Regions from separate parts of the Micromonospora tarapacensis genome, predicted to be linked through region 3. Evidence: riboswitches for the same ligand, from Rfam matches in the RefSeq annotation. Region 3 holds a riboswitch; each other region holds the start of a gene.
What was found. Region 3 has a riboswitch for cyclic di-AMP ahead of KIF24_RS07350 (coiled-coil domain-containing protein). Riboswitches for the same ligand answer to the same signal wherever they lie in the genome.

Region 1 (9,541 bases), 2.8 Mb from region 3:
AGCGTGGCACGGTCTACATCCAGGGGCAGCCGTCGCTGCTCGGGGTGAACGCCGCCCTGCTCAACGACCTGCCCGGCGAGCGCAACGTCACGCTCGGCTGCCTGGCCATGGGCATGTCCCCGGCGGAGGCGCAGCGCAGGCTTCCCGAGATCATCGAATTCTCCGGGATCAACCAGCGCGGCGACTTCGCCTCGTTGCCGATGCGCACCTACTCCTCCGGCATGGCGGCCCGGCTGCGCTTCGCCATCGCCGCGGCGAAACAGCACGACGTGCTGCTGATCGACGAGGCGCTGGCGACCGGCGACAAGGCGTTCCGCAAGCGTAGTGAGCAGCGGGTCCGAGAGCTGCGGGAAAGCGCCGGCACGGTGTTCCTGGTCAGCCACCAGCTCTCCTCCGTGCGGGACACGTGTGAACGCACCATCTGGCTCGAATCGGGCGAAATCCGGATGGACGGCCCGACTCTCGATGTGCTGACGGCCTACGAGGCATTTACGAACGGCAAGTAGAGTTTGGGTGAACGCGCGACACCGCGCGGGCCGCGCCGCCTCGTTACGGGGCGGCGCGGCCCGCGTTATGGTTCATCCCGTCGCCGTGTTGGCAGCACCTTCCGTTCATGTGCCCCACCGATGCCATTCATCCCCGAGAGCGAGGACCGGCAATGACGCAGGACCAGACCACCGACCCGGGCACCATGCCGGAAAGTCCGGCCCCGTGGCGCCCCTCACGGACGGTGGCCGTGGTGCTGGCCGGCGGCACCGGGACCCGGCTGGGCCTCGGCATCCCCAAACAACTGCTGAAGATCGCCGGTAAGCCGATCATCGAGCACACGCTGGCCGTCTTCGAGGCCGCGCCCGAGATCGACGAGATCATCGTGCTGATGGCCACCGGTCACGTCGCACAGGCACAGCAGATCGTCGACAAGGCCGGCTTCCGCAAGGTCACCAAGGTGATCGAGGGCGGCGACACCCGCAACGCCACCACCCGCGTCGCGCTGGACGCGGTGGGCGACGCGGACTGCAACATCCTCTTCCACGACGCGGTGCGGCCCCTGCTCAGCGGCCGGATCGTCCGGGCGTGCGTGAACGCGCTGTGGACCTACTCGGCGGTCGACGTGGCCATCCCGTCGGCCGACACGATCATCCAGGTCGATGAGCACGAGTGCATCACCGACATCCCCGTCCGGGCCACGCTGCGCCGGGGCCAGACCCCGCAGGCGTTCCGCTCCGGCACCATCCGGGAGGCGTACCGCCGGGCCGAGGGCGACCCCAACTTCGCCGCCACCGACGACTGCGGCGTGGTGCTGCGCTACCTGCCCGAGGTGCCGATCAAGGTCATCGACGGCTCGGACGAGAACATCAAGGTCACCCACCCCGTCGACGTGCACCTGGCCGACAAGTTGTTCCAGCTGGCCGCCGCCCAGGTGCCCCGGCTGACCGACCGTCGCGCCTACAGCGACGAGGTCTCCGGCCGCACGATCGTCGTCTTCGGCGGCAGCTACGGCATCGGCCACGACCTGACCGAGCTGGCCCGCCGCCACGGCGCGCAGGTCTTCCCGTTCAGCCGCTCCAGCACCGGCACCCACGTGGAGCGCCCCGAGGACGTCGCGGCGGCACTGAAGACCGCCTTCGACGCCACCGGCCGCATCGACCACGTCGTGGTCACCGCCGGGGTCCTGGAGAAGGGCGCGCTGGCGGAGATGGACCAGGCGACCATCGACCGGGTGCTACAGGTCAACTTCGTCGGCCCGGTGACCATCGCCCGGCAGGCCCTGCCCTACCTCCAGCACACCAAGGGCCAGCTGCTGCTCTACACGTCCAGCTCCTACACCCGTGGGCGGGCGGACTACGCGCTCTACTCGGCCACCAAGGCCGCCCTGGTCAACCTCACCCAGGCGCTGTCGGACGAGTGGGCGGAGTTCGGCGTACGGGTCAACGTCATCAACCCGGAACGCACCGCCACCCCGATGCGGACCAAGGCCTTCGGCGCGGAACCGGAGCACACTCTGCTCGCCGCCGAGACCGTCGCACAGGCGTCGCTGGACGTGCTGATCTCGGATCTCACCGGCCAGGTGATCGACGTACGCCGACCGCCGGGGGAGGCGCCGGCCGCCGCCGCGGTCCCCACCCAGACCGATCGATCGGCCAGCACCGCTACCGTCGGCTGACCGACCCTCAAAGCGCGAAGGCGACACCGAGATGCGTGGTGAGCTGGTCCGGAAGTTGACCGCACGGGCTTTGGCCACCGGCGGGGCGGTCGTGGCGTTCCTGGTGGTCGCGCTGACCGGCGCGACCACCTGGGGGCTCTGTCTGGCGGTGGCCGCGCTCGCCGCCACTGCCTGGGAGCGCCGGGTCCGCCCCGGCGCCGACAACGTCGCGGAGACGGCGCTGATCGCGGCCGGGATCCTGGTCGGCTACGCCCGGCGGCTCGACGCCGGGTTCGACCCGGCCCTGGCCGCCACCGCCCTGGTGCTGCTCGGTCTGGTGCTGGCCGCCGGCCCGCTGCGCCAGGCCGGCAACCTGGAGATCCGCGCCGCCAACCTGCCGGTACGCACCTGGGTGCCGCAGGTCGCCGCGCGTGGCGGCGACATCGTGGCGGGGTGCTCGCCATGCTGGCCGTCGCCGCCCTCGCCGGCCTGCCCGCCGCCGTCGTACTGGTGGCGAGCCTGCTGGCGGGTGCCGCCGTCGGCACCGCCGCCCTCGACCTGGCCCGGCGGCGGTTCCGGCCGCCCGCCGGCGGCTCGGCGGTCGCTCGGGCACTGCGCCGGCACCAGCCCGAGTTCGTCCTGCACTTCTCCGCCCCGCCCGGCTCGGAGTACCAGGTCACCATGTGGCTGCCCTACCTGGAACGGATCGGCCGGCCCTTCGTGGTGATGCTGCGGGAGCCGGAGTCCCTGCCGGCCATCGCGGCGGCCACCACCGCGCCCGTCGTCTACTGCCCCACCCTGCGCACCATGGACGACGCGCTGGTGCCGAGCCTGCGGGTGGCGTTCTATGTCAACCACGGTGCGAAGAACAGCCACTGCATCCGGTTCACCCAGCTCACCCACGTGCAACTGCACCACGGCGACAGCGACAAGGCCCCCAGCGCCAACCCGGTCTCGGCGATCTTCGACCGGATCTTCGTAGCCGGTGAGGCGGCGATCGACCGGTACGCCCGGGCCGGGATCGACATCCCGGCCGAGAAGTTCGTGGTGGTCGGTCGCCCGCAGGTCGAGGCGATCGAGGTGCGCCCGCAGCCGGCGGGCGGGCCGGCCAACCCGACGGTGCTCTACACCCCCACCTGGACCGGGCACCACGCCGACGCCGACTACTGCTCGCTACCGGTCGCCGAGCCGCTGCTGCGGCGGCTGCTGGACCGGGGTGCCACGGTCATCCTGCGGGCCCACCCCTACACCGCGCAGAACCCGGCCTCGGCCCGGCAGTTGGGGCGGCTGCACGACCTGCTCGCCGCCGACCAGTCCCGCAGTGGACGGCAGCACCTCTACGGCGCCGCAGCGAGCCGGCTCACCCTGGCCGAGTCGATCAACCGGGCCGACGCGCTGGTCTCCGACATCTCCGGCGTCGTCTCCGACTGGCTCTACTCGGGCAAGCCGTACGCGATCACCGACATGGGCGCCGACGGCGACCGGTTCGTCGAGCGGTTTCCGCTGGCCACCACCGGCTACGTGCTCCGCCGGGACATGGCCGACGTGGACGACGTACTGACCCGGCTCCTCGACACCGACCCGCTCGCCGAGGCCCGCTGGGCGGCCCGGCGGCGCTACCTGGGCGACTTCCCCGCCGACTCGTACGCCGAGGTGTTCCTGGCCGCCGCCCGGCGCGAGCTGGACCCGGCCGCCTGGACCGCACCCGCGCCACGCGCCGCGACCGGTGCGCCCCTCTCCCCCGCCACCTGAGGTCGTCCTGTCGACACCGCTCTGCTGATCCTCGTACCCGGCAGCCGGGGATCAGCTGATCCGGCCGGCGATCTGGAGCGTGTTCAGGTAGTGCTTGCGTACCGTCGCCGACGGGCGGGCGTCGATCATGTCGCGGATGCCGGTGAACAACGTCTTCCGCTGCCAGGGTGTCGCGGCGATGCGGCCGGAGTAGGTGGAGAGCAGGGTCAGGTACGTCGTAGATCCGTTCGACCTGGTGGAAGAAGTCGTCGCCGCCCGGTGGTGACACGTGCTCGGTGGCGACGATCGCCAGGTGGCCGCCGGGGCGCAGCAGCTCGGCGGCCCGGCGGTAGGCGACCTGCGGATCCAGCCAGTGCCACGACATGGCGGCGAAGACGAGGTCGAACGGCTTCTGGTCGCCGGCCTCCCACCGCTCGAAGGACGACACCACGACGCGCACGTCCCCACGGCCGGCGAGCACGCGACGGGCCACCGCCGCCAGTTCCCGCCCCGGTTCCAGGGTGACCACCTGCCAGCCGCGCGCCAGCAGGTCACGGGTGGCCTGGCCGGTGCCCGTACCGATCTCCAACGCCCTGGCCGGCCCGGCCAGCAGGCCCGTGCTCGCGGCCATCGCCCAGCTTGATACGGCGCGAGAAGCACGAGATCTTGGACAGTTTCCGTTCTTCGCGAACGGAAACTGTCCAAGATCTCGGCGGACCTGCCGGCAGCGGGGCGACCGGTGGGTGGCTGGGGCGACGGGTGGCGGTCGGCGCGGTGGCGGGGACGCCATGCGCGGTGGCGGGGACGCCATGCGCGGTGGCGGGGACGCCATGCGCGGTGGCGGGGACGCCATGCGCGGTGGCGGGGACGCCATGCGCGGTGGCGGGGTCGCTATGCGGGGCGGCGGGTCCAGGCCACGAAGCGGGTGAACAGGGTGGCGGGTTCCGGGCCGTCGTGCGGGTTGAGGCGGTAGAGGTCGCGCATCGCCTCGTACATCAGGCCGGCGAGGTAGATGGACAGGCCGGGCAGGTTCCCGTCGTACTCGACGCGCAGTAGCAGCCGGGCCTGCCCGCAGGGCCAGGGTTGCCCGTCGGCCCGGCAGCACCACATCGGCCGCAACGGGGTGTGCGGCACCTCGCCACCACGGGCGTGCGGACGCTGCGGACGTGGGCCCCGCTCGGGAGCGAAGAGTCGGGTGGTGATCGGACCCGAGCCGCCAGCGGTCACCACCGACCCCCGTTGGCCCGCCACTGCTGCCCCGGCGTCAGCCAACCGGGACGCCCCGGACGCGGCATCGGCAGCGGCCGGGTCGGCTCACGCATCCACTCCGGCAGGTGCGTGCCACGCCGACGCTGCGGCAACCCCGTGTCCCCCTGCTGACCCCACGGCAGCTGCGGGCCCCACGACACCTGCTGACCCCACGGCAGCTGCGGGCCCCACGGCAGCTGCGGGCCCCACGGCAGCTGCGGGCCCCACGACATTTGCGGGCCCCGCTGAAGCGACCGCGGGTCTCGCAGCGGCGGCGGTAGGCGGGTGCCGCGCTGCTCGTGCCGCTCCGGCGAGTACACCGGCAGCAGCGTCGTCGGGCACTGATACCAGGCAACCCGGGTACGCACATCGACCTCCCAGTCAGCGATCGGAAGGGCCGCCCGGACGCGGGGGAAGGCGCCCGGGCGGCCCCGGGACAGAACCGCCCCGTCCCCTCTGGATGGGAGCGGCCCCGCTGCGTGACAGTCTGGTGAGGACGGCACTACGGTCGGAAGGCATCGACGCCGGCCAGGGCGGGGTCCGGGTGCCCCGATCCGGCCCTGGGTGGCCCCTTGGCGATCTTGACAGGCCCGGTGGAGGAGACATGGAACGTGAGCAGCCTTCCGACCTGCACGAGCTGATCCGCGCGCAGCTTCGCCGGCTGCGCACTGCGGCGGGCATGAACCAGGAGGAGTTCGGCCGGCGGACGAACTATTCGGCGTCCCTGGTGTCCGCTGTGGAGGTGGGCACCCGAGCCCTCGACCGGCCGTACGCGAAACGGGCGGACGAGGTCCTGGAGACCGGGGGCATGTTCGAGGAGTTGCTGCGCACGGCGGAGGTGCTGCGCCAGCCCTCGTGGTTCCTGCCCTACCTGGAGGCCGAGCGCAACGCCCGGCAGCTCCGCTGCTACCAGCCGACGCTGGTGCCGGGGCTGCTCCAGACCGAGCGCTACGCCCGCGCGGTGATCCGGACCGACGCCGCGCTGACCGAAGAGGAGGTGGAGCGGCGGCTCACCAACCGGATGGCCCGGCAGGCGGTGCTGGAGCAGGACGACCCGCCCCAGCTCGTCGCGGTGATCGACGAGGTGGTGCTGCGGCGGGTCGACGAGGACCTACAGGAGGTGCTGGTCGAGCAGGTGCACCACCTGATCCACCTCGCCGCACGGCCCAGCATCAGCGTGCACCTGGTGCCCGCCGGCGTCGGCATGCATGCCGGGCTGACCGGCCCCTTCATCCTGGCGAGGGGCGCGGACGGCGGCTGGGTGGGTAGTCTGGACACCCAACTCGGCGGCGTCCTGGTCGACAAGGACGACGACCTGAGTGCCCTGCTGTCCCGGTGGGAGGCGGTGCGCAACGAGGCACTGTCCGGCCGCCAGTCGATCGAGCTGATGAAGGATATTGTGAAGCCATGGATCTGAACGGCGCGACCTGGCGCAAGTCCACCCGCAGCGGCTCCAGCGGCAACGACTGTGTGGAGGTCGCCGACAACCTGACTGACGTCGTGCTGGTGCGCGACACCAAGGACCGCGACGGCGGCACGCTGGCCTTCGCCCCCGCCGCCTGGGCGAGTTTCGTCGGGCTGGCGAAGCAGCACGGCCCGCGCGCCTGACGTCTCATCGCGAAAGCCCTCGGCCAGTTGGCCGAGGGCTTTCGCGTGCTCGCGGAGCGGATGCGGGCAGGGCCGGGCGTCGCCCGGCCGGGATCAGGCCGAGTAGCCGCGGGTGGCGGCCCAGTTGGCGAGGTCGATGGTGGTCACCCAGTACGACGGGTAGCCGGCGTTGGCCGAGTCGGCGATCTGCACCAGCCGGCCGGAGTCCTGGTAACCCACCACGGCGATGTAGTGGCCGCCGGGGAAGGAGTGCCAGCCGCCGTCGGTGTCGGTGACGCTGCCGGCGACGTTCACCACGACGCCCCGCCCGTCGGTGATCGCGGCGACGATGTCGGCCTGAAGCGTGTCCATCTGGGCCGGGGTCGCCGCGCCTCCCCGGATCATCGTGGTCTCGTAGGGGCTGCCCTCGACCACGGCGTTCAGCACCCGGGTGGTGTCCTCGGCCGAGTTGGTGCCGGCGAACGTGGTGCCGAGTTGGGCGGCCAGGGCGTCCTGGCTGCGCTCGACACCGGCGGCGCTGAGCGCGTTGCGCACGGCCGCCGGGCCGCAGTAGTACCCGTTCGTCTGGGCCTGGTAGGCGTACTCCAGGACCTTCGACGCGGGCGGCTTCGGGGCCGCCTTCTTGCTGGTCAGCTCGGGTTCCGGCGAGGCCGGGGTGGCCTCCGGCGACGGCGCCGCGGTGGGGCTGGCCGGCGCGGCGCCGCTCGGCGCGGCGCCGCTCGGCGCGGCGCTGCTCGGCGCGGCGGTCGACGTGGTGGCCTCGGTCCGGGCCTGGTTGCGGGACGCCGCGGTGTCACCGCGCAGTTCGGCGACGGCGGTGGTGTGCGCGGTGGTCGGGGTGTCCTCGGTGCCGGCGAGCGCGGCACCGGTCCCGGTCGCCAGCACCAGCGCGACGGCGGATGCGGCGGCGACCTGGTAAGGGCGGTTGGTGGCCAGCCGGCGCAGCTGACGCTTGAGGGGGTGGTTCACGGAATCCTCCACGGGAGACAGGGGCGAGCGGCGCACCGGCTCCGCGACGGTCGGATCGGCACACAGGGTGCCGACGGACCGCCCGGGTAGCGGGATGGGCCGTTCGAGGGGTGCGCCCGGGGACACCGGGCGACGACGGTGACCGGGGTCAGCTCGCGGCGGCCGGGCCGGCGAGTGCGGGCACCGCGGTGCCGTGGAGGCGGGGGAGCAACGGGGGGATCACCACGAACTGCACGAGGTTGGAACTCCTTCCGACACCGCCGACCGGGTTAGCTGACGGATTCGGGCGGGAAGATCGCCCTACCGCGGGCCGAGGCTCGCGGATTCACCCCAGTGGTGCAGTGGGTCCCCGGTTCGTGAGACCACGATTGAGCGGGTCGGTGCGGCGTCGCTTCCTGCGATCGGTTACCGCACCGGACGCGCCGACACTACTGACCAGTCACCTCGAAGCCAACCCCAGATGAGCTGCCTAAACATGATCCGGCTCAGCAATTTTCGGATATCCGGGAACTGCCGTCGCCCAATGGGATTCACGGCGTTCCGGGCGCCTCCGGGTGGCAACCGGATGGCCGGCGGACAATGCCGACGGAAATTACGGCAGTAATCGCCACGACCACGCCGAGTGACCGATTCTTCGGTAGGTGTGACCCGGGTCACGGAATTTCAGCCCAGTCGGACGGGCCGCCAGCGCAGGATCCCCGCCGGACGACCGGCAGCCGCCCGGCGCGGGGCGGGGCGAAGGTCCGGCCGGAGCCGCTCCGCGGCGGCGTACGCCTCGGCGGAGAGCGTACGGGCCGCCTCGGTGGCAACCTCCGCCGCCCGCCACCGGTCGCGCTCCCGCTCGGCGGCAGCCCGGTAGACGGCCCGGCGGCTGTCGCGGACCACCCGGGCGAGGACGGCCTCCTGCTCGGCCGGGTGGCGGCGGGGATCCCAGCCCGCCCGGCCCGCCAGCACGTCGCTGAGCTGCCGGGCGGTCAGGTCTCCCCGCCAGTGTGCCGCCATCGCGGCACGGCGCAGCCAGCGCTCCCTGGCGGCGTACTCGGTCGGGGTGCGGGGCGTCCGCGGCGTGGGCAGCCGCCCGGCGGCGACCAGCCGCCGGGCCGCTGACTCCGCCGCGTCGTAGCCGGCCCAGGCCCGGTCCAGGTCCGTCTGGGCGGCCCGCCACTGCGCACTCCGTCGGCGGGCGTTGTGCGCGGCCCCGATCGCCGCCACGGCCACCTCGCCGGCGTAGCGACGCAGGTCGGCTGCCTCCGTCGCGGCCGGATCCTCGACCGCACCGGCGGGTTCGTCGGCGGGTTGGACCGGCTCGGGGCGGGCGACCAGCGCGGTGAGCATGCCCAGCGCGAGCACGAGCAGGACCGACCAGATGGCGGCGGCCCGCGGCACCCCGATCAGGAACTGGTAGACGACGGTCTTCTCCATGGCGGCACCTCGGGGGGATCGGTACGGCAACGGCGGCCGTACCGGCAGCGGATCGTCGTGGCGTGACCACGACGCGCGGACCAACTGTGGCGTGACCACGGCGCGCGGACCACGCTGAGGCGTGACCACGAGGCGCGGACCACGCTGAGGCGTGACCACGAGGCGCGGACCACGCTGGGTCGGGAGCCGGGCCGACGGGTGGCGGGGCCACCACGTGGGCGGGCCGGCGGCGGTGCAGCGCGACGGTGACGCGGGCGTCGGACCGCGACGGAACGGTCCGCTGAGTCAGGGTGCGGCGGGCCGCGGGTCGGGTGGGCGACCGTGACGACCGCCGCCGGGGCCGGGGCGACCGCGGCGGCGATCGTCGCGAGCACCGGCGGCCGAGGCCGGTCAGCCACCGCAGGCGGCATCGCGGGCGCG
Region 2 (9,541 bases), 4.4 Mb from region 3:
GTCCTGCTCGGCAGCCTGCCCGATCGCTGACCACCCCGGCGGCGCCCGCACCCGACTGGTGGCCGCCGGCGGCGGTTCCCGCGGCCCCGCCGGGAACCATGCCCGGCCGGCGAGCGACTACCGGTACATGGGGTGTGAGCAGTGGCGGGAGATCCTGTCGGCACAGTTGGACGGTGAGGCCACCGCGGACGAGCAGCGCACGGTCGGTGCACACCTGAAGTCCTGCGCCGGCTGCCGAGCCTGGCTGGAATCGGCGGCCGGGGTGACCCGGCGGGCGCGTACCCAGGTGGTGACCACGCTGCCGGACCTGACCGGGGCGATCGTGGCCGCCGCGCCGCCGCCCCGCCGGCGCTGGCACCGGCTCCGCACGGCCGCCGACCCGAGCCGCTGGGCCGCCACGCTCGGCGGGCGCGCGAACGTCGTCACCGGGCTGCGCGCCGCGCTGGGTCTGCTCGGCGCGGTGCAGCTGATCCTCGGGCTGGCCCAGATCGGCCGGTCCGAGCTGAGTGAGCACCTGCACGGCACCGGCCAACACCTGTGGCACGAGTCGGCCGCCTGGAACGTCGCGGTCGGTGCCGGTTTCCTGTTCGTCGCGCTGCGCCGGACCTCGCCGTCGGGGCTGCTGCCGATGCTCAGCGCCTTCGTGGTCACCCTCGTACTGCTGTCGGTGAACGACCTCGTCGCCTCGCAGGTCGCCGTGGAACGGCTCGTCAGCCACGGGTTCCTGGTGGTCGGCTACCTGATCACCGCGATGCTGGCGCACAGCTCGCGGCAGCCCGGTGATCCGAGCGACCGGCGCCGGCCGGAGCCGGCCCGCTGGCGGCTGCGCCTCGACGAGGCCGAGGAGCCCGCGCCCCTGCGCCTGCTGCCGCCCTACTCCGCCCAGGCCCGGCACGGCTCCGCCCACGCCCGGCACGGCCGGGACCGCGACCATCGCCGCGCCGCCTGACGGCACCGCCCCTCCGGCGTGCGGCCGGACGTCAGCCGGCCCGGCCACCTCGGCGCGCATCCCGGCCGGTGTCGCCTCCGCGGCTGCCTGCCAGTCGGCGAGGTTGGCGATGCGGGGCCGGCAGGTGGCGGCCCGGACCTGGTCGACGGCGACCCGGCGGGCGATGGCGAGCAGCCAGGTCCGCGCCGTGGACCGGCCGGCGAACGACGGCAGCGCCCGCCGAAAGTCCTGCGGATCGGTCGGCTCGGCCGGCACCGTAAACTGCACCGATGGGGCGCGTGACGTGAGCGAGCGCAGCCGGAGTGCCGTCATGAACGACCAGGCGCCATGGCCCGACCTGTTCCGCACCGCGCTGGATCGTTCGGGCCTGGAACCCGCCGACGACGAGTTGGTGCTGGACGCCGACGGGCTCCGCCTTCTCGACCACCGGGCCCTCAGCCACCTGAGCGAGTACGCCCAGGATCTCCGGAGCACCGTCGTGCTGCGGGCTTTCCGCCCGGGGGTCGCTCGGCTCGCCGCCCTGCCGGCCGTGCGGGTGGAGGTGCCGCGATGAGGACGGGTCCGGCCGCCGGGCGCACCGGCTACTTCCACGAGGCCCTCTGCTACGGCTCGGACGAGGAACTGCTCGCCGTCGTGGTGCCGTTCCTGGTGGGCGGCGTCGAGGCGGGCGAGCCCACCTTCGTGGCGCTCGGCGAGCGCACCGGCGGCCTGGTCCGGGCCGCGCTACCCGCCGACGCGAAGGTCGAGTTCCTGTCCGGTGGCGACGTCTACGGCCGGCCCACCGCCGCCATCCGGATGTACCCATCCGTGCTTCGCGACCGCCGGCGGTCGGCATCTGCCCAGCGCCGACTACCTCGCCCCGGAGGCGTTCCTGCGCCAGGATCGCGCGGCGCCGCCCGACCCGATCCAGACGGCACCACCACTGGTCGAGCTGACCGACCCCACGGCCGCCCAGGCCCGGGCGGCCGTGCACCGTGCCGGTCAGGGGCCGTTGCCGGACGACGAGTTCGACGACTTCGTGGTCGCGGTCAGCGAGGTCGTCACCAACGGGCTCCGGCACGGCCGGCCTCCGGTCCGCTTCCGGCTGTGGGCAGGCACGGACCGCATCGTGGCCACCGTCGGTGACGCCGGTGCCGGTCCGGACGACCCGTACGCCGGGCTGCTGCCCACCGCCGGCGGGAGGCCGGGCGGGTTGGGCCTGTGGATCACCCACCAGTCGTGCAACCACGTGACCCACTACCGCGACGCCGACGGTTTCACCCTGCGGCTCACCGCCGGCCGGCCGCCGCTCCGGTAGGCGTCCGGCCAGACACGTGACCGCCGGGCCGGCGATCGCCGGCCCGGCGGTTCGTCGCGTACCGACTACCTGCGGAACGCGTCCTTGATCTTCTCGCCGGCCTGCTTGAGGTTGGCGCGCATCTGGTCGCCGCGACCTTCGGCCTCCAGCCGCTCGTCGTCGGTGGCGCGGCCCACCCCCTCCTTGACCTTGCCGGTGGTGTTCTCGGTGGTGTTGTTGAACTTGTCCTCGACACCCATTGCAGCCTCCCGGGGATTCGGTCGTTACGCCCAGTCAGATACCCAGCCGGCCGGTGGCCAACCCGTCCGGGCTCAGGAAGCCGGGCGGAACCGGCGCAACCGGAGACTGTTCGCGACCACGAACACCGAGGAGAAGGCCATCGCCGCGCCGGCGATCATCGGGTTGAGCAACCCGGCGGCGGCCAGCGGCAGCGCCGCGACGTTGTAGGCGAACGCCCAGAACAGGTTGCCCTTGATGGTGCCCAGGGTGCTGCGGGCGAGCCGGATCGCGTCGACCGCGGCCAGCAGGTCGTCCCGCACCAGGGTCAGGTCCGACGCCTGGATCGCCACGTCGGTGCCGGTGCCCATGGCCAGGCCGAGATCGGCCTGGGCGAGCGCGGCGGCGTCGTTGACCCCGTCGCCGACCATCGCCACCGCCCGGCCCTGCGCCTGCAGCCGGGCGACCACCGCGACCTTCTCCGCGGGGAGCACCTCCGCGATCACCTCGTCGATGCCGACCTCGGCGGCGACCGCCCGGGCGACGGTGACGTTGTCGCCGGTGAGCAGCACCGGCGTCAGGCCGAGCGCGCGCAGCCGTCGTACCGCCTCCGGGCTTGTCGACCTGACCCGGTCGGCCACGGTGAGCACGCCGCGGGCCCGGCCGTCCCAGCCGACCAGCACGGCCGTGCGTCCCGCCGCCTCCGCGTCGGTCGCCGCCCGTGTGATGCCGTCCGGTAGGGCCAGCCCTCGCTCGCCGAGCAGCCGGGGCCGACCGAGCAGCACCTGGCGACCGTCGACGATGCCGGTCACGCCCAGCCCTTCGACGTTGGCGAAGTCGGTGACCGGCGGCAGTGCGTCCGCCTGGGCGGCACCGGCCACGATCGCCCGGGCCACCGGGTGCTCCGAGCCGGTCTCCAACGCGGCGGCCAGCCGCAGCACCTCGTCGTGGTGCTCACCTTCGCCGGGGGTCACGTCGAGCAGGGTCATCCGGCCGGTGGTCACGGTGCCGGTCTTGTCCAGCACGACCGTGTCCACCCGCCGGGTGGACTCCAGTGCCTCCGGTCCCTTGATCAGGATGCCGAGCTGGGCGCCACGGCCGGTGCCGACCAGCAAGGCGGTCGGCGTCGCCAGGCCGAGGGCGCACGGGCAGGCGATGATCAGCACCGCCACGGCGGCGGTGAACGCGGCGGTCGGCCCGGCACCGGCGACGAGCCACCAGCCGAGCGTGCCGAGGGCCAGGGCGATCACGATCGGCACGAAGATCCCCGAGATGCGGTCGGCGAGTCGCTGGGCGGCGGCCTTGCCGGTCTGTGCCTGCTCGACCAGCCGGGCCATCTGGGCGAGCTGGGTGTCGGCCCCGATCCGGGTGGCGGTGACCACGAGCCGGCCGCCGGCGTTGACGCAGCCACCGACCACGGTGTCGCCCACACCCACCTCGACCGGCACCGACTCGCCGGTCACCAGGCTCGCGTCGACCGCCGAGGAACCCTCGTCCACCGTCCCGTCGGTGGCGATCTTCTCACCGGGGCGCACCACGAAACGGTCTCCCACCGCGAGCTGGTCGACCGGTATCCGGGTCTCCGTCCCGTCGCGCAGCACGGATACGTTCTTGGCGCCCAGCTCCAGCAGCGCCCGCAGCGCCGCCCCGGCGGTCCGCTTCGAGCGGGCCTCGAAGTAACGCCCGGCGAGGATGAACGTGGTCACCCCGGCCGCCGTCTCCAGGTAGATGTTGCCGGCGCCGCCGGTGCGGTCGATGTCGAAGCTGAACGGGTGGGTCATGCCGGGCATGCCGGCGGTGCCGAGGAAGAGCGCCCAGAGCGACCAGCCCAGGGCGGCCAGTGTGCCGAGCGACACCAGTGTGTCCATGGTCGCCGCGCCGTGCCGCAGGTTGACCAGCGCGGCGCGGTGGAACGGCAGCCCGCCGTAGGCGACGACCGGGGCGGCCAGGGTCAGCGACAGCCACTGCCAGTAGGTGAACTGCCAGGCCGGCACCATGGCCAGCACGATCACCGGGACGCTCAGCGTCACCGACACCCAGAACCGGGTACGCACGGCGGGCAGCCCGTCCGCCGGTTCGCCCGCGTCGGCCGGGGTGGCCGGTGCCGGCAGCGTGGCGCGGTAGCCGGTCTGCTCCACCGTGGCGACCAGGTCGTCCGGGCTCACGGAGACGTCGTAGGAGATGGTCGCCTTCTCGGTGGCGTAGTTGACGGTGGCCTGCACGCCGTCCATCCGGTTCAGCTTCTTCTCGATCCGGGCGGCGCAGGCGGCGCAGGTCATCCCGCCGATGGCCAGCTCGATCAGGTGCGGCGCGGTGGTCAGCGGTCGGCTCGTCGTCATGGCTGGTCCCATCGGTCGTGCTCGTGTCCGGGCGTGCCGTGCCCGTCGTAGGTTCCGCTCGTTCCCGGTGTCCCCACCGAGGCCGGTGTCGGCCGGCTCAGGCGCCGGCCAACTCGTAGCCGGCCTCGTCGACGGCCGCGCGCACCGCGTCGTCGGTCAGCGGCTGGTCGCTGATGACGGTGACCAGGCCGGCGGCCAACTCGACCTGTACGTCCTTGACGCCCGGGATCGCGGCGACCTCGGTGCTGACCGCGTTGACGCAGTGCCCGCAGGTCATCCCCTGCACGTGATAGGTGGTGGTGGTGACCATGGCGACGCCCCTCTCCGCACCCGCCCGGTGGGGCGGGCACAACATCGAACGTACCCGCAGGGGGTATCTGACACCAGTGACGGTACCATACCCCTGGGGGGTAGGTTACGCTTGTCCGCATGACCACACCCGCGCCGATCCGCGGCTACACCGCCAGCAAGGACCAACTGCTCGCCCGGCTGCGCCGGGTCGAGGGCCAGGTGCGCGGCATCGAGAAGATGGTCGACGACGATCGCTACTGCATCGACGTGCTCACGCAGATCTCCGCCATCCAGGCCGCGCTGGACAAGGTCGCCCTCGGCCTGCTCGACGGGCACGCCCGGCACTGCATGCACGAAGGCGCCGCGGAGGGCCGCGCCGACGAGATGGCCACCGAGATGATGGCCGCCGTCGGCCGCCTGATGAAGCGCGGCTGACCGGCCCCGGCCCACCACCGCCTGCCGCGAACCGCCGACGAGGCCACGCGAAAACTGCGTTCCGAACCCGGGCTGGCTACCATTCGCACACCATGGCCAGCCGAAATCCGTGCCCTGCGGCCCGCGTCCGCCGTCCGGCCCACGCCCCCGTGAACGCCGGAAGGCCGTCCAGCGCCGTCCAGGGCTCACGGTACGCAGCCGCCATGCCACGCCCGGGCGCCTCGGGCCGCAGGTGGCCACCATCGTCCGGCAGCGCTGAACCGTCTCGCCCGTCGACACGTACTCCGTCATGAATCGTTGGGAGACACCGAATGGGCGCCGACCACACCCGTTCCGCTCCGCCCACCCCACCCCGGGTGCGGCGGATCCTTGTCGTGACGGTGGTCCCCCTCTTCCTCGCCTCCCTGGTCGCCGCCCTCGTGCTCTGGCCCCGGGACGCGCCGCGACCGGAGACCGCCGACGACACCCCGCGCTACCACGGCACGGTCACCCGGGTGGTGAGCGAGCCCTGCCCGCCCAGCCCTGAGGTTCCGGAGGGCACCCCGACCACGGCGGCAGGGCCGTGCGGCACGGTCACCGTCCGGGTGCAGAGTGGTCCGGACGCCGGCCAGGAGGTGCAGACGCCCATCCCCGCCGGGCCCGGGGCACCCCGGGTCGGGGTCGGCGACGACATCATCCTGGTCTCGCTGATCGATCCGGAGGATCCGTCGATCAGCACCTACAACGTCGCCGAGCACCAGCGCGGCAAGCCGCTGATCTGGCTCGGGGTGCTCTTCGCCGCGGCGATCGTCGCCTTCGGGCGGTGGCGGGGCGTGGCGGCCCTGGGCGGTCTGGCGGTCACCTTCGCCATTCTGCTGACCTTCGTGCTACCCGGCATCAGCTCCGGCCAGCCGCCGCTGGTGGTGGCCATCGTCGGGGCATCTCTGATCATGTTCGTGGTGCTCTACCTGACCCACGGCGTGTCCGCCCAGACCTCGGTGGCCGTACTCGGCACGCTCGGCAGTCTGGTGCTCACCGGCCTGCTCGGCCTGGCCGCCACCGGGGCCACCGAGCTGACCGGTTTCGGCAGCGAGGACGCCACCACGCTGTCGATGTTCCGCGCCGACGTCGACCTGCACGGGCTGCTGCTTGCGGGCATCATCATCGGCTCACTGGGAGTGCTGGACGACGTCACGGTCACCCAGGCCGCCGCGGTCACCGAACTGCGCCACGCCAACCCCAACTTCTCCCGCCGCGAGTTGTACCGCTCGGCGACCCGCGTCGGGCGCGCACACATCGCGTCGGTGGTCAACACCATCGTGCTGGCGTACGCCGGCGCCTCACTGCCGCTGCTGCTCCTGCTCACCGCCGACTCCCGCGCGCTGGGCCAGATCCTCACCAGCGAGTTCCTCGCGCAGGAGATCGTCCGCAGCGTGGTGGCCACCCTTGGGCTGGTTGCCGCCGTGCCGCTGACCACCGCCCTGGCCGCGGTGGTCACCACCGCCGGACGCCGCGAAGCCGTCGGCGGCGACAAGAACGGCGACCACGCCCCGGCAGCCCGCCGGCCGGCAACCGACCGGGCCGAGGCACTACACGCGCTCGGCACCCCGCCCACCCGTGACCCGTCCCCCGCCACCCACTCCGGGTGGCCCGACCCGAACAGGAGCACGGACACCGCATGGTGACACTCCTCAGCGTGACCGCCCCTGCCGATACGGCTCGTTTACGTGTCGTCGGTCACTCAAAGCGATTACGAAATGACGTATCTCGTCGGGTTCGGGGCGTAGAAGGACAGATGGACTGTCGGGTAACCTCACTGCCGGTCACCGACGAAGGCGTGAAGCGGCGCCTGCGGTGCCACCGCCCAATCGCCGTCAGGCGAGCCGGGGACCCAGGTACGTGGGGTGAATCCGCGAGAGCGGTAGGGACCACTTCCGTCCCGAACCCGTCAGCTAACCCGGTCGGCGGTCGATGGAAGGGACAACAGTGACGGCACCCCTACGCCGCTGGATGACACCCGTGGTGGCCGTGTTCGCCGCGTTCGCCGTGTTCGCCGGCCCGTTGCCGGCGACAGCCGCGCCGAACAACCCGAAACCGGCCGAGCACGACGACGACCCGCCGATGCTCAACGAGCTGATCGAGACGACCAACCGGGACTACTCCAAGGCAAAGTCCAAGCTGGAGAAGTCCAAGAAGCGGCAGCTCCAGCTGGCGGTGGAGGTCCGCCGGGCCCAGGCGGATCTCGACGAGCTCTCCCCGCAGGTCGCAGAGATCGCCACCCAGTCGTACCGGACCGGCCGGGTCGGCGCGATCGTCATGCTGCTGCAGAGCAACGCCCCCGACTCGTTCATCGACCGCGCCTCCGCGCTGGACGAGCTGAACCTGGTCAACGACAAGAAGTTGAGCGAGGTCAACGAGGTCAAGCTCCGCGCCGAGCAGGCCAAGCTCGCGCTCGACGCCGAGGTACGCGAGCAGCAGAAGCTGACCAACGACATGGCGCGCAAGAAGTCGGAGGCGGAGAAGTCGCTCCGGCTGGTCGGTGGGGTCGGCCTCACCGGCGGTCTGGTGGACGCCACCTCCCCGGTGGCCCGCGTCGGACCGAACCGGGCGTCGGACGGCGGCTGGAAGTCCGAGTCGTGCAGCCAGAACGACCCGACCACGTCGGGGTGCATCACGCCGCGGACGCTGCACATGTACAAGGAGGTCAAGCGGGTCGGCTTCAACCGGTTCGTCGGCTGCTTCCGGCCCGGCGACAGGTTCGAGCACCCCAAGGGCCGGGCCTGTGACTGGTCGTTGCAGAACAGCGGCTTCCGCCCCTGGCACAACAACGACACCCGGATCTACGGCAACAACCTGGCGGCATTCCTGGTCCGCAACGCCGACCGGCTGGGCGTCTACTACGTGATCTGGAACCGGCAGATCTGGTTCCCGGCAACGGGGTGGAGTTCCTACAGCGGCCCGTCGAACCACACGGACCACGTCCACGTCTCGCTGCTCTGAGAGCGCCCGCCAGAGCCGGCACCGAGGGCCGTTCCGCCGACCGGCGGAACGGCCCTCGCGCTCCGCTGCGGAGCCTGGGACGTGGCGGTCAGGCGGCGGGCATCACCACGCCGGCCAGGTCGGCGGGCTCCGACGCCACCGCACGCACCTCACCGGCGGCCAGCCGGTACGACATGCCCACCACCGCGCAGCGCCCGGCAGCCACCTCGGCGGCGAGTGCCGCCGAGGACGCCAGCATCGCCTCGACGGTCTGCGCGATGTGGATGTCGACGATCCCGTCCAGATCCTCCACCCCGGCGTCCTGGGCGTGACGCAGGCTGGGCACCACGGCGTCCACCACGGCCCGCAGGTGACCGGTGGGTGCGATGCCGGTGGCCACCGCCGCGCGCGCCGCCTGCACGGCACCGCACGAGTCGTGTCCGAGCACCACCACCAGCGGCGTACGCAGCACCGTCACCGCGTACTCCACGCTGCCCAGCACCTCGGGACCGACGGTGTGCCCGGCGGTCCGGACCACGAAGAGGTCACCCAGCCCGCGATCAAAGATGATCTCCGCGGCGAGCCGGGAGTCGGAACAGCCGACGATCACCGCGAAGGGGTGCTGCTCGGCCGCGACGGCGGCCCGGCGCCCGGCGTTCTGGTTCGGGTGCCGGAGCCCGTCGGTGACGAATCGCTGATTGCCGGCGATCAGCTCGGCGAGCGCCAGCCGCGGGGCGCCGGGCAGGTCTGCGGTCAGGAACTCCCGTTCCGGTCCCGGCTGCGCGCCGAGTGATCCGGGTCGGCTCATCCGGCTTCACCTCGTCTCTCGGTGGAATGCCTGGTCATCCCGGCCGACGCTGGTCGCGGGCTGCCATCACCGTCACACGCAGCGCAAGGCACGTCAAGCTATGCGTGATATACATTTCATGTGTCCGTCGGCGCTCGCCCATGGCGGGTGGGGTCGCGCGAGACGGGCGCGGCCCGAGCACCCGAACGGCAGGTCATACGATGGCGAACATGGCGACCACTGGCGAGCGGGAAAGCACCCGGAACTGG
Region 3 (9,541 bases):
GGAGAGGTCCACCACCACCCGTCCGCCGTTGGTGGCCAGGTCGGCGGCGAAACGCCGGTAGAGGTCCGCGGGGACCAGCGTGGGGTCGTTCGGCCCGCTCAGCACGCTCACCGGCGCGCGCAGCCCCTCGCCGAGCGCCAGGTTGTACAACTCGTCGAGCTCATGGCGGCTCAGCGGCTGCCCCACCACGTCGACGACCTCGCGGCGGCTGCCCTCGCGGCGGTCGTGCACGTAACCACCGCTCCCGCCGGAGTCGCGTGCCACCGCCTTGAGGTGGACCCCCTCGCTGGCCAGCAACGGCTCCAGCACCTGTCCGATCTCGCCGCCGAGCGCCGTGCACAGCACGACGTCGACGCCGAGCGAGAGCACCATCCGGGCCTGCCAGATCCCCTGCCCGCCGGGATGCAGGTGCAGTTCCGGCGCGTCGTTCGGCTGCTCGATCGTGACGGTCAGCTGTGGGGTCGGTGCGAAGACCATGACGTGCCCGCTCACCCGGCGTACCCGCGCATTCCGACGTCCCTCGGTCCGTCCATGCCCGTTCCTCCTGTTCGCGGCGAATGTCCGCTCCCCTGCTCGACGGTAACCAGGGAGGCGCGACGGCGCGCGCCGGAGGGAGGATGCCCCGCCGGGCAACGGTGGAAACGCGGCACGGGGGTGGACCGCCGACGGCAGCCCACCCCGGTGCCGTGGGGTCAGTACACCGACAGGTGAACGTGGTTGGTGTGGTCGCTGGACGGGTCACCGCGGGCGCCGCTGTACGACTTCCACCCGCTGCTGGGCAGCCAGATCTGTCTGTACCAGATCACGTAGAGCACGGCGAGTCGGTCGGCGTTGTTCACGAAGTACGCCGCCAGGTTGTTGCCGTACGTCCGGTCGCCACCCGTGGCGTCGCCGCCGAAGCCCTTCTTCTGGGCCGCGAAGTCGCAGGCCCGGCCCTTGGGGTGCTCGCCCGAACCGCCGGAGCGGTAGCAGGAGACGTACCGGGTGAAGCCGTCCGCCTTGGCCTGCTTGAGCGCGTGCAGCGTGCGGGGGGTGATGCAGCCGTTGGCCGGGGTGGGGTCGTTGACGCTGCACGACTCCGACGGCCACGAGCCGTCGGAGTTGCGGGGTGCGGGCTTGGCCGTCGGGCTGGACCCGCTGCTGCGGGAGGTCGAACGGTTCGCCCGCTCGGCCGCCTCGGCCCGCTCCGCCGCCTCGGCCCGCTCGTTGGCCACCGTCAACGCCCGTTCGGCCTGGTCCTTGCGCTTGGCCATCACGGCCACCTGCTTGCGCTGTTCCTGGACCTCGACGTCCAGGGCCTGTTTGGTCCTGCTGACCTCGTCGCGGGTGACCTGGAGTTCGCGCAGCGCACGGTCCTCGTTCGCGGCCACCGCGTCCAGCGCCGCCGCCCGGTCCATGAAGCCGGCCGGGGACCCGCTGTGCAGCAGTGCCGACGCGGCGCTCAGCCGTCCGGTGCGGTACGCCTGCGCGGCGATCTCGGCGACCTTGGTGCCCCGCTCGGCGAGTTGACTCTCGGTCGTCTTGAGCTGCTCGGCGAGTTGCTTCTGGCGCTTGACCGAGCGGTCCAGCGCGGTCCTGGCGTCGAGGTAGCCCTTGCTGGCGGCCTCCAGTTGGGCGCGGAGTGCCGGCGTGCCACCCTCGTCGTCCACGTCGCCGGGGGCCGCGCGCAGTCCCTGCGGTGCCGCGGCGGCGGGGCGGGGGCGAGCGCGACGCCCAGGGCGAGGGCGAGGGCGGCGGCGATCAGGGCCGCGGGAAGGGCGGCCGGTCTCACGGTTGCCACTGCTGGCATGCACATGTCCTTCCGTCAGCCGCCGACCGGGTTAGCTGACGGGTTCGGGACGGAAGATCCCTACCGCTGACGCGGATGCACCCCAGGAACGTGGTTCCCCGGTTCGCCCTGGCGGGCGATTAGGCGGCGGCCGCCGCCGGCACCGGTGGGTGCCGCCTGGCGGAGGCCGGGTCCGAGCGTACCGGTGCTGCTGTGACCGGTGCAGCTGATGTGACTCATGGTGTTCGCTTGTTGACTAGTAAACCAGGTCAAATCGGTGCAATGGGTCCGTTTGTTCAGGGCCGCCCGCTACCACTCGACGGCCCCGCAGTTCCCGGGGTTCGCTCGCGGCTCGATCTGGAGGGTGGCGTGCTCGATCCGGAAGTCCTCCAGCAGGGCCGCCCGGGCCGCCGCCAGGACCGTGCCGACGTCCGCGCCGGGCGTGACGATCAGGTGTGCCGAGGCCACCTCCATGCCGGAGGTCAGTGTCCAGACGTGCAGGTCATGGACGCCGGCCACGCCGGGCACCGCGGCCAGCCGGTCGTGTACCGCGGTGACCTGGAGGTGCTCCGGGGCGGCCTGCACCAGGATCCGCACCGCCGCCCGACCCAGGCGCCACGTCCGGGGCAGGATGAACCCGCCGATCGCCACCGCCACCAGCGGATCGGCCCACCACCAGTCGGTTGCCGCGATCAGCAGCGCCGCCCCGATCACACCGAGTGAACCGAGCAGGTCCGCCAGCACCTCCAGGTACGCGCCCCGCAGGTTGATGCTCTCCCGGGCACCCGGCCGCAGCAGCGCGAACGCGGCCACGTTGGCGAGCAGGCCGAGCGTCGCCACCACCAACACCGGCCCCGCCGGCACCTCGGGTGGGTCGCCGAACCGGCGCACCGCCTCGATCAGCACGTACACCGCGACACCGGAGAGCAGCGTGGCGTTGGCCAGCGCGGCGAGCACCTCCAGCCGGTAGAGCCCGAAGGTGCGCTGCGGATCGGTGTCCGCCCGGCGGGTGGCGGCGACGGCGGCGAGTGCCATGCCGATGCCCAGCACATCGGTGAACATGTGCCCGGCGTCGGAGAGCAGGGCCAGCGAGCCGGTCCGCAGGGCGGTCGCCGCCTCGGCCACCATCAGGGCGCTGAGCAGGGCGAAAGCCGCCCACAGCCGGCCGGAGTGGCGGTGTGCGGCGTTCGACACCGCGGCGTGGTGGTGGTCGTGACCCGCGCCCACCCAGACACCTTCCGCCGTCCGCCCGGCCGGGGTCAGACCTATGCCAACATCGCTATGTGTGCAACCGTTGGCGCGACCCGGCGGGAGGCGAGCTCAGCCGGCCGGGTCGATCGTGGTCAGTCGCTGGGTGGCCCGGGACAGCGCGACATAGAGGGTGCGTACGCCGGCGCCCGGCTCCGCGCGGATCTCGCCCGGTGCGACCAGGACCACCCCGTCGTACTCCAGGCCCTTGGCCTCCAGGCTGTCCACCACCTGGAGGCGATCCCCGCCGAGCCGGCCGAGCCAGGCCGCGACCTCGCCCCGGCGCGGCGCCGGGGTGATCACTCCGACGGTGCCCTCGACCTGCCCGAGCAGGGCGCTGGTGGCCGTCACGACCGTGGCCTCCAGTTCGTTTGCCGGCACCACCAGCTGGACCGGGTCGACCCCGGTGGAGCGGACGGCGGTGGGCAGCGCGAGATCCGGGTACGCCCGCCGGATCTCGGCCGCCGCCACCGCGAAGATCTCCGCCGAGTTGCGGTAGTTCGTGGTGAGCGTGAAGCGGTGCCGCCGACGGCGACCCAGCGCCTGGTCGCGGGCCCGGTCCAGCTCCTGCGGATCCCCCGTCCACGCCGTCTGCGCCGGGTCACCCACCACCGTCCACGACGCCAGCCGCCCGCGCCGGCCGATCATCCGCCACTGCATCGGTGACACGTCCTGCGACTCGTCGACCACCACGTGGGCGTAGTCGCGGTAGTCCTCGGGGCGTTCCCGGGCCGCCTGCCGGGCGGCCCGCTGCCGGTCGGTGAAGGTGCTCAGCTCGCGCACCCCGCCGGCCAGCTGGAACGGGTCCCGCCTGGCCCGGGCCGGCCGCATCGGCTTGCCGAGCAGCGCGTCCAACTCGTCGAGGAGCGCGATGTCGGCGACGCTCGGCCCGTCGGCGGCCAGCACCCTGTAGGCCTGCCCGAGCAGCCGGATCTCGGCGCCGGAGAGGAGGCCGCTGGCGTACCGGCGCAGCCGCTGCGGATCGGCCAACCAGCCGAGCACGTGCCGGGGGTGCAACCGTGGCCACCAGGCCTTGAGGAAGTCGCGGAAATCCGTCCGGTCGATCAGCTCGTCCTCGAAGGCGCGCTGCTCGGGCAGGTGCGAGATGCCGAGGCGGCGGGCCTGCGCCCAGAGCGCGGCGAGCACGCCGTCGAAGCCGGCCCGGCGCACCTCGTTACGCCGGGCGCCGCGGGGCAGCGCCCGGTCCCGGATGGCATCCAGCTCGGCCCGCTCCAGCCGCAGCAGCTGCCCCCGGTACAGCAGACGCAACTCGGTCGGGGAGCCGGGCACCGCGTCCCGGGTTGCCCGTTCCAGCACCCGGCGCATCCGCAGCGAGCCCTTGACCGCGGCCACCTCGGGCGGATCGGTGCGGGTGGCGGTCGACCCGGGGAAGAGAGTGCCCAGGGAGTGCAGGGTGGCGGTGTCCTCGCCCAGCGACGGCAGCACCGAGGCGATGTACTCGACGAAGACCGAGGACGGGCCGATCACCAGGATGCCGCCGCCGGCGTACCGGCTGCGGTCGGCGTAGAGCAGGTACGCGGCCCGGTGCAGCGCCACCGCCGTCTTGCCGGTGCCCGGACCGCCGGAGACGATCGTGACCCCCGAACCGGGGGAGCGGATCGCCTCGTCCTGCTCGCGCTGGATCGTCGCCACGATGTCGCGCATGCCCCGACCGGTGGTCCGGGACAGGGTGGCCAGCAGCGCGCCGTCGCCGACCACCGCCATGTCCGGCGGCGCGGCGTCCGGGTCGAGCAGGTCGTCCTCGATCCGGGTGACCCGCTCCCCGCTGGACTGGATCGTCCGGCGCCGGACCACGCCCAACGGCTCGGCGGGGGTCGCCCGGTAGAACGCGGCGGCGGCCGGGGCCCGCCAGTCCACCACCAGGGTGCCGGCGTGCTCGTCGCGGATGCCGAGCCGGCCCACGTGGAGAACCTGCCCGTCGTGCAGGTCGAGCCGGCCGAAGACCAGCCCCTCGTACTCCGCGTCGAGCAGGTGGCGTCGCTGCGCGGCGTGGAAGACCATCGCGTCGCGTTCGACCAGGGCGCCGAAGTTGCCGACCCGGGCGAGCCGGTAACCGTCCCGTTCCGCGCGGACCGCCCAGCGGCGCAGCTCGGCCAGCCGTGCGTACACCCGGTCGAGATGCCGTTGCTCGGCGGCGATCTCCTGATCCAGGGTGCTCTGGTCCACCGTTCGTTCTCCTCGTGACGCCGCCCGGCCAACCGCACGAGATTACGCCCCCGTGCCCACGCTGCGCGGACGGGCACCTCGTGCACGCCAGCGGCGGGCGGGTGCCCGCCGTCAGCCGTCGACGTGGTGCCGGGCGGCAACGGCGTCGAGGACCCGGTGCAGCACGCCGTGCAGGGCGGAGTTGACCTCGTCGGGGCGCTCCATCATCAGCATGTGTCCGGCGCCACGGCAGACGGTCAGCTCGGTGGCCGGCAGGGCGGCGGCGATCGACTCCGCGCACGGCGGCGGGGTGAGGCGGTCCTTGTCGCCGACCAGGGCCGCGGCCGGCAGGTGGGCCAGCGCGGCGAGCGTGGCCAGCCGGTGGTGGGTGCCGATCGAGGCCCGGAAGCCACCGATCGAACGCAGCGAGGCACGGGCCACCGCGGAGGTCACCAGCCGGATGTCGGTCGGCTCGCAGCGGTCGCCGAAGAGCATCCAGCGGATGCTGGGTCGCAGCGCGCGCAGCAGGGCGCGGGGCGGGCGCCAGGCGCCGCAGCGGGCCAGTACCCCCGCGCCGGTGGTCTCGGCCAGCCGGATGATCCGGGCGATCCGGGGCGACAGGCCGTAGACGGTGTGCGTGTGCCCCTCGGCGGTGGTGGAGACGAAGACCAGTCCGGCGGTGCGTCGGGAGAAGTGCCCGGGGTGACGGTGCGCGTACTCCATGATCGTCATGCCGCCCATCGAGTGGCCGACCAGCACCACCCGGCCGGCGGGCACCACGGCGTCCAGCACCGCGGCGAGGTCGTCGCCGAGCTGGGACAGGGTCGCCGTGGGCAGCGCCATGCAGCTGGAACGACCATGCCCCCGCGCGTCGTAGGTGAGCACCCGGACCGATCCGAACGTTTCCCGCAGGGCGGCCACCTGCCGGTGCCAGCTGCGCCCGTCCAGCGTCCAGCCGTGCAACAGCACGGCGGTGACCTCGGCGTCCGCCGGACCGGTGGTCTCCACGTGCAGGCGTACCTCGTCGCCCATCCGCACCTCGATCGGCTCCGGCATCGCCACCTCCCACGACCGCACCGATGCGTAACGCCGGGGATACCCGGTGGTAACACCAGCTACCCGTCATGAGACCACGCGAACCGGGGCGCTGAGAAGATCCCGGCAACCGCTCCGCGCCGGCCACGGCACGGTCAGGCTGAGGACATGTCAGTGTCACGGGACGTGCCCGGCCGCCCGGCGCCGGGCGGCCGGGCACCCGGAGGGACACCCCGGGTGGCCCTCGCCGAACTGCTCGCGGGCAACCGGCGCTTCGTCAGCGGCCAGCCGGTGCACGGGCACGACGTGACCGCGGCCGCCGCCAGCGCCTCCGGCGACCAGCAGCCGTACGCCGTCCTGCTGGGCTGCATCGACTCGCGGGTGCCGCTGGAGGCGATCTTCGACCAGACCTTCGGGTCGATCTGCGTGATCCGAACCGGCGGCCACGTGCTGGACCGGGCGGTCCTCGGCTCGATCGAGTACGTGGTCGAGGTGCTGGGCGTACCGCTGGTGATGGTGCTGGGGCACGAGCGCTGCGGCGCGGTCGAGGCGACGGTCGAGTCGCTGCGCACCGGCCGGCGACCGGCTGGCGCGCTGGCCCACCTGGTCGACCGGATCGCACCCGCGGTGACCGAGGTGGGCGTCAACGACCCGGAGGTGCAACCGCTGGCCGTCCGCCGGCACGTCGCCCGCACGGTGGCCGCGCTACGCGCCGACCCCCTCCTGGCGACCCCCGTGGACACCGGCCGGATCGCCGTCACCGGCGCCCTCTACGACCTCTCCACCGGCCAGGTCACCCTCCTCGACCCCCGCTGACCAACGCCGATCGCGGAGTTCTGGGGAAACGGGGAACGCCCGCCGGGGTGGGCCGGCGGGCGTTCGCTGGTGGTGCGTGATCGGGAGTGGCGGGATCAGCCCTCGAAGACGCCGGCCTCGACCAGGCGCTTCTCGGTGGCGTCCCAGCCGTCACCCGGGTGGGTGTCGTTGAGGCCGTTGATCTCCGCCCGAATCTTGGCGGCGTGGCCGGCGGCGGCCAGCACCCGGATCTCCTCGACGAAGGCCTCGGAGTCGGTGCGCAGGTGCGCCGTCTTGCCGTTGGTCAGGTTCCGCACGTAGGCGTGCTTGCCGCCGTTGAGCGGGATCAGGTACTTGAACTCGCCCAGCACGCTGAGGGCGCCACCCTGGCCAGCCTGGCCGGCCCGGACTGACGCGCGCGCGGTCTTAGAGGTGTTGCTCGCCACGGAGGTACTCCTTGCAAGACGTACGGAGGACGAAACGTCCGGGGGCTGTTGCGGGGCGGCACCGGATGGGTGCGACCCGCAGAGGCTTACGCGGCACAGGCCGCCGATGGAACTGTACACGACCCACGATGCCAGGCGGTCATCGCGGCGCCACGAGGTGGAACGGCAGTCACCTGTCCGGGTATTCCGGCCGGCGGATTTGCCGATTCCCTGGCGCACCATCCGTCACACCAGTCATCATGTGTTGCAGCAACGCACCCGGCTCGGACGAGGTCGTAGGGGAAGACGCACCTCGCACTCCGGGAGGTCACCGTGCCAACGCGTGGCGTCGTATATGTCCACTCGACCCCGCTCGCCGTGTGCTCACACGTCGAGTGGGCGATCGCGCGCGTCCTCGCCGCGCCGGTCAACCTGCAGTGGACGGCCCAGCCCGTCGATCCCGGTGCCCGCCGGGCCGAGTGCGGGTGGTCCGGTCGCCCCGGAACGGGCGCCGAGCTGGCCGCTGCCCTCCGGCAGTGGCCTATGATCCGTTTCGAGGTCACCGAGGAGCCCAGTCCGGGCGCCGACGGCGAACGCTTCATGCACGTCCCGGGCCGGGGGTTGTTCCGGGCGACCGTCGGCGCCGCCGGGGACATCCAGCTCGGCGAGGACCGGTTGCGCAGCATCATGGCCGGTGCGCGGGCGCCCGAGGCCCTGGCGCACGCCCTGGACAAGGCGCTCGGCACCGCCTGGGACGCCGAACTGGAGCCGTACCGCTACGCCGGTGACGGCGCGCCGGTGACCCTGCTCACCAGGGTCGGTTGACCGGACCGGTGTCGGGTGAGGCGACGAAGGTCGAGTTGCCCCGATACGCGGTGAGCTGGTGGGATGGTCGGCGTGTCGACCACCCCTCGGCGCGTCGCCGCCGCGCTCGCCGTGACCGCACTGCTCGCCGCCGGCTGCTCCGACCCCGGGCAGCGGCCCGGATCAGGTCCGACGCCGGCACCGGCCCCGGAGGTGCCGCCGCCGTCGAGCGCCCCGCCGGAGGACCCGGCGACCCGGGCCGCCGCCCTGGTCGCCGAACTCGCCGACGAGGACCTGGTCGGTCAGGTGCTGATGCCGTACGCGTACGGCGACCAGGCGACGACGGTCTCGGCCGGCTCGGCGGCCGGCAACCAGGCCCTCGGCGGGGTGGACACGCCGGCCGAAATGATCGAGAAGTACCGGCTCGGCGGGCTGATCCTGGTGGGCTTCAGCGCGGACGACCCCACCCGGGGCAACCAGGTGACCACCAACGTCGACAACCCGAAGCAGGTCCGGAAGCTGACCACCGGGCTGCGCGAGGCCGCCGCGAGGCTGCCCACCGCGACGGCGCCCTTCCTGATCGGCACCGACCAGGAGCACGGCGTGGTCACCCGGATCATCGACGGGGTGACCATGCTGCCCAGCGCGCTCGGCGCCGGAGCCGCCGGTGACCCGGCGTTGACCGAGGCCGCCTGGCATGCCGCCGGCACCGAACTGGCCGCCATGGGCATCAACCTCGACTTCGCGCCCGTCGCCGACGTGCTGGTCACCCGCAGCACCGTGATCGGATCCCGGTCGTTCGGCGCGGATCCGCAACGCGCGGCGGACCAGGTCGGCGGCGCGGTCCGCGGGCTGCAGACCGCCGGGGTGGCGGCCACGCTCAAGCACTTCCCGGGGCACGGCCACAGCGCCGCCGACTCGCACCGGGACCTGCCCGTCCTCGACCAGTCCCGGGGCAGGCTGGCCGCCGAGGCGTGGCCACCGTTCACCGCCGGCATCGAGGCCGGTGCGCTGGCCGTGATGTCCGCCCACCTCGACGTACGCTCGGTCGACCCGGGTGTGCCGGCCACCTTCTCGGACAAGCTGCTCACCGACGTGCTGCGCGGCGAACTCGGCTTCCAGGGTGTGGTGATCACCGACGGGATGAACATGCCGCCGGCCCGCCGCTGGGGACCCGGCGAGGCGGCGGTCCGCGCCCTCAAGGCCGGCAACGACCTGATCCTCATGCCCCCGCACGTCGGTCAGGCCCACGACGGGCTGTTGACGGCGCTGCGGGACGGTTCGTTGCCCCGGGCCAGGC

Region 1: linked by a shared signal. The riboswitch ahead of KIF24_RS19940 (C39 family peptidase) and the one ahead of KIF24_RS07350 (coiled-coil domain-containing protein) in region 3 are both predicted to bind cyclic di-AMP.
Region 2: linked by a shared signal. The riboswitch ahead of KIF24_RS27440 (coiled-coil domain-containing protein) and the one ahead of KIF24_RS07350 (coiled-coil domain-containing protein) in region 3 are both predicted to bind cyclic di-AMP.

Annotation. Positions count from the first base shown of each region.
Region 1 covers NZ_JAHCDI010000004.1:3,077,579-3,087,119, forward strand. The annotation lists gene KIF24_RS19905 (ABC transporter ATP-binding protein) at 1-506, shown strand, start outside; gene KIF24_RS19910 (bifunctional cytidylyltransferase/SDR family oxidoreductase) at 659-2,164, shown strand; partial or broken gene KIF24_RS19915 (CDP-glycerol glycerophosphotransferase family protein) at 2,196-3,895, shown strand; partial or broken gene KIF24_RS35135 (class I SAM-dependent methyltransferase) at 4,191-4,748, opposite strand; gene KIF24_RS19920 (hypothetical protein) at 4,766-5,101, opposite strand; gene KIF24_RS19925 (hypothetical protein) at 5,098-5,490, opposite strand; gene KIF24_RS19930 (helix-turn-helix domain-containing protein) at 5,727-6,539, shown strand; gene KIF24_RS19935 (DUF397 domain-containing protein) at 6,530-6,730, shown strand; gene KIF24_RS19940 (C39 family peptidase) at 6,824-7,711, opposite strand; cyclic di-AMP (ydaO/yuaA leader) riboswitch at 7,943-8,084, opposite strand; gene KIF24_RS19945 (hypothetical protein) at 8,363-9,121, opposite strand.
Region 2 covers NZ_JAHCDI010000004.1:4,681,368-4,690,908, forward strand. The annotation lists gene KIF24_RS34800 (universal stress protein) at 1-30, shown strand, start outside; gene KIF24_RS27400 (zf-HC2 domain-containing protein) at 128-949, shown strand; partial or broken gene KIF24_RS27405 (RNA polymerase subunit sigma) at 992-1,168, opposite strand; gene KIF24_RS34805 (ATP-binding protein) at 1,707-2,246, shown strand; gene KIF24_RS27415 (CsbD family protein) at 2,312-2,485, opposite strand; gene KIF24_RS27420 (heavy metal translocating P-type ATPase) at 2,558-4,813, opposite strand; gene KIF24_RS27425 (heavy-metal-associated domain-containing protein) at 4,899-5,111, opposite strand; gene KIF24_RS27430 (metal-sensitive transcriptional regulator) at 5,231-5,527, shown strand; gene KIF24_RS27435 (YibE/F family protein) at 5,839-7,191, shown strand; cyclic di-AMP (ydaO/yuaA leader) riboswitch at 7,358-7,489, shown strand; gene KIF24_RS27440 (coiled-coil domain-containing protein) at 7,493-8,506, shown strand; gene KIF24_RS27445 (carbonic anhydrase) at 8,595-9,293, opposite strand; gene KIF24_RS27450 (helix-turn-helix transcriptional regulator) at 9,494-9,541, shown strand, end outside.
Region 3 covers NZ_JAHCDI010000004.1:289,741-299,281, forward strand. The annotation lists gene KIF24_RS07345 (PfkB family carbohydrate kinase) at 1-492, opposite strand, end outside; partial or broken gene KIF24_RS07350 (coiled-coil domain-containing protein) at 693-1,789, opposite strand; cyclic di-AMP (ydaO/yuaA leader) riboswitch at 1,794-1,925, opposite strand; gene KIF24_RS07355 (cation diffusion facilitator family transporter) at 2,078-2,995, opposite strand; gene KIF24_RS07360 (HelD family protein) at 3,089-5,203, opposite strand; gene KIF24_RS07365 (alpha/beta fold hydrolase) at 5,315-6,238, opposite strand; gene KIF24_RS07370 (carbonic anhydrase) at 6,386-7,033, shown strand; gene KIF24_RS07375 (hypothetical protein) at 7,129-7,458, opposite strand; gene KIF24_RS07380 (DUF3145 domain-containing protein) at 7,771-8,262, shown strand; gene KIF24_RS07385 (glycoside hydrolase family 3 protein) at 8,326-9,541, shown strand, end outside.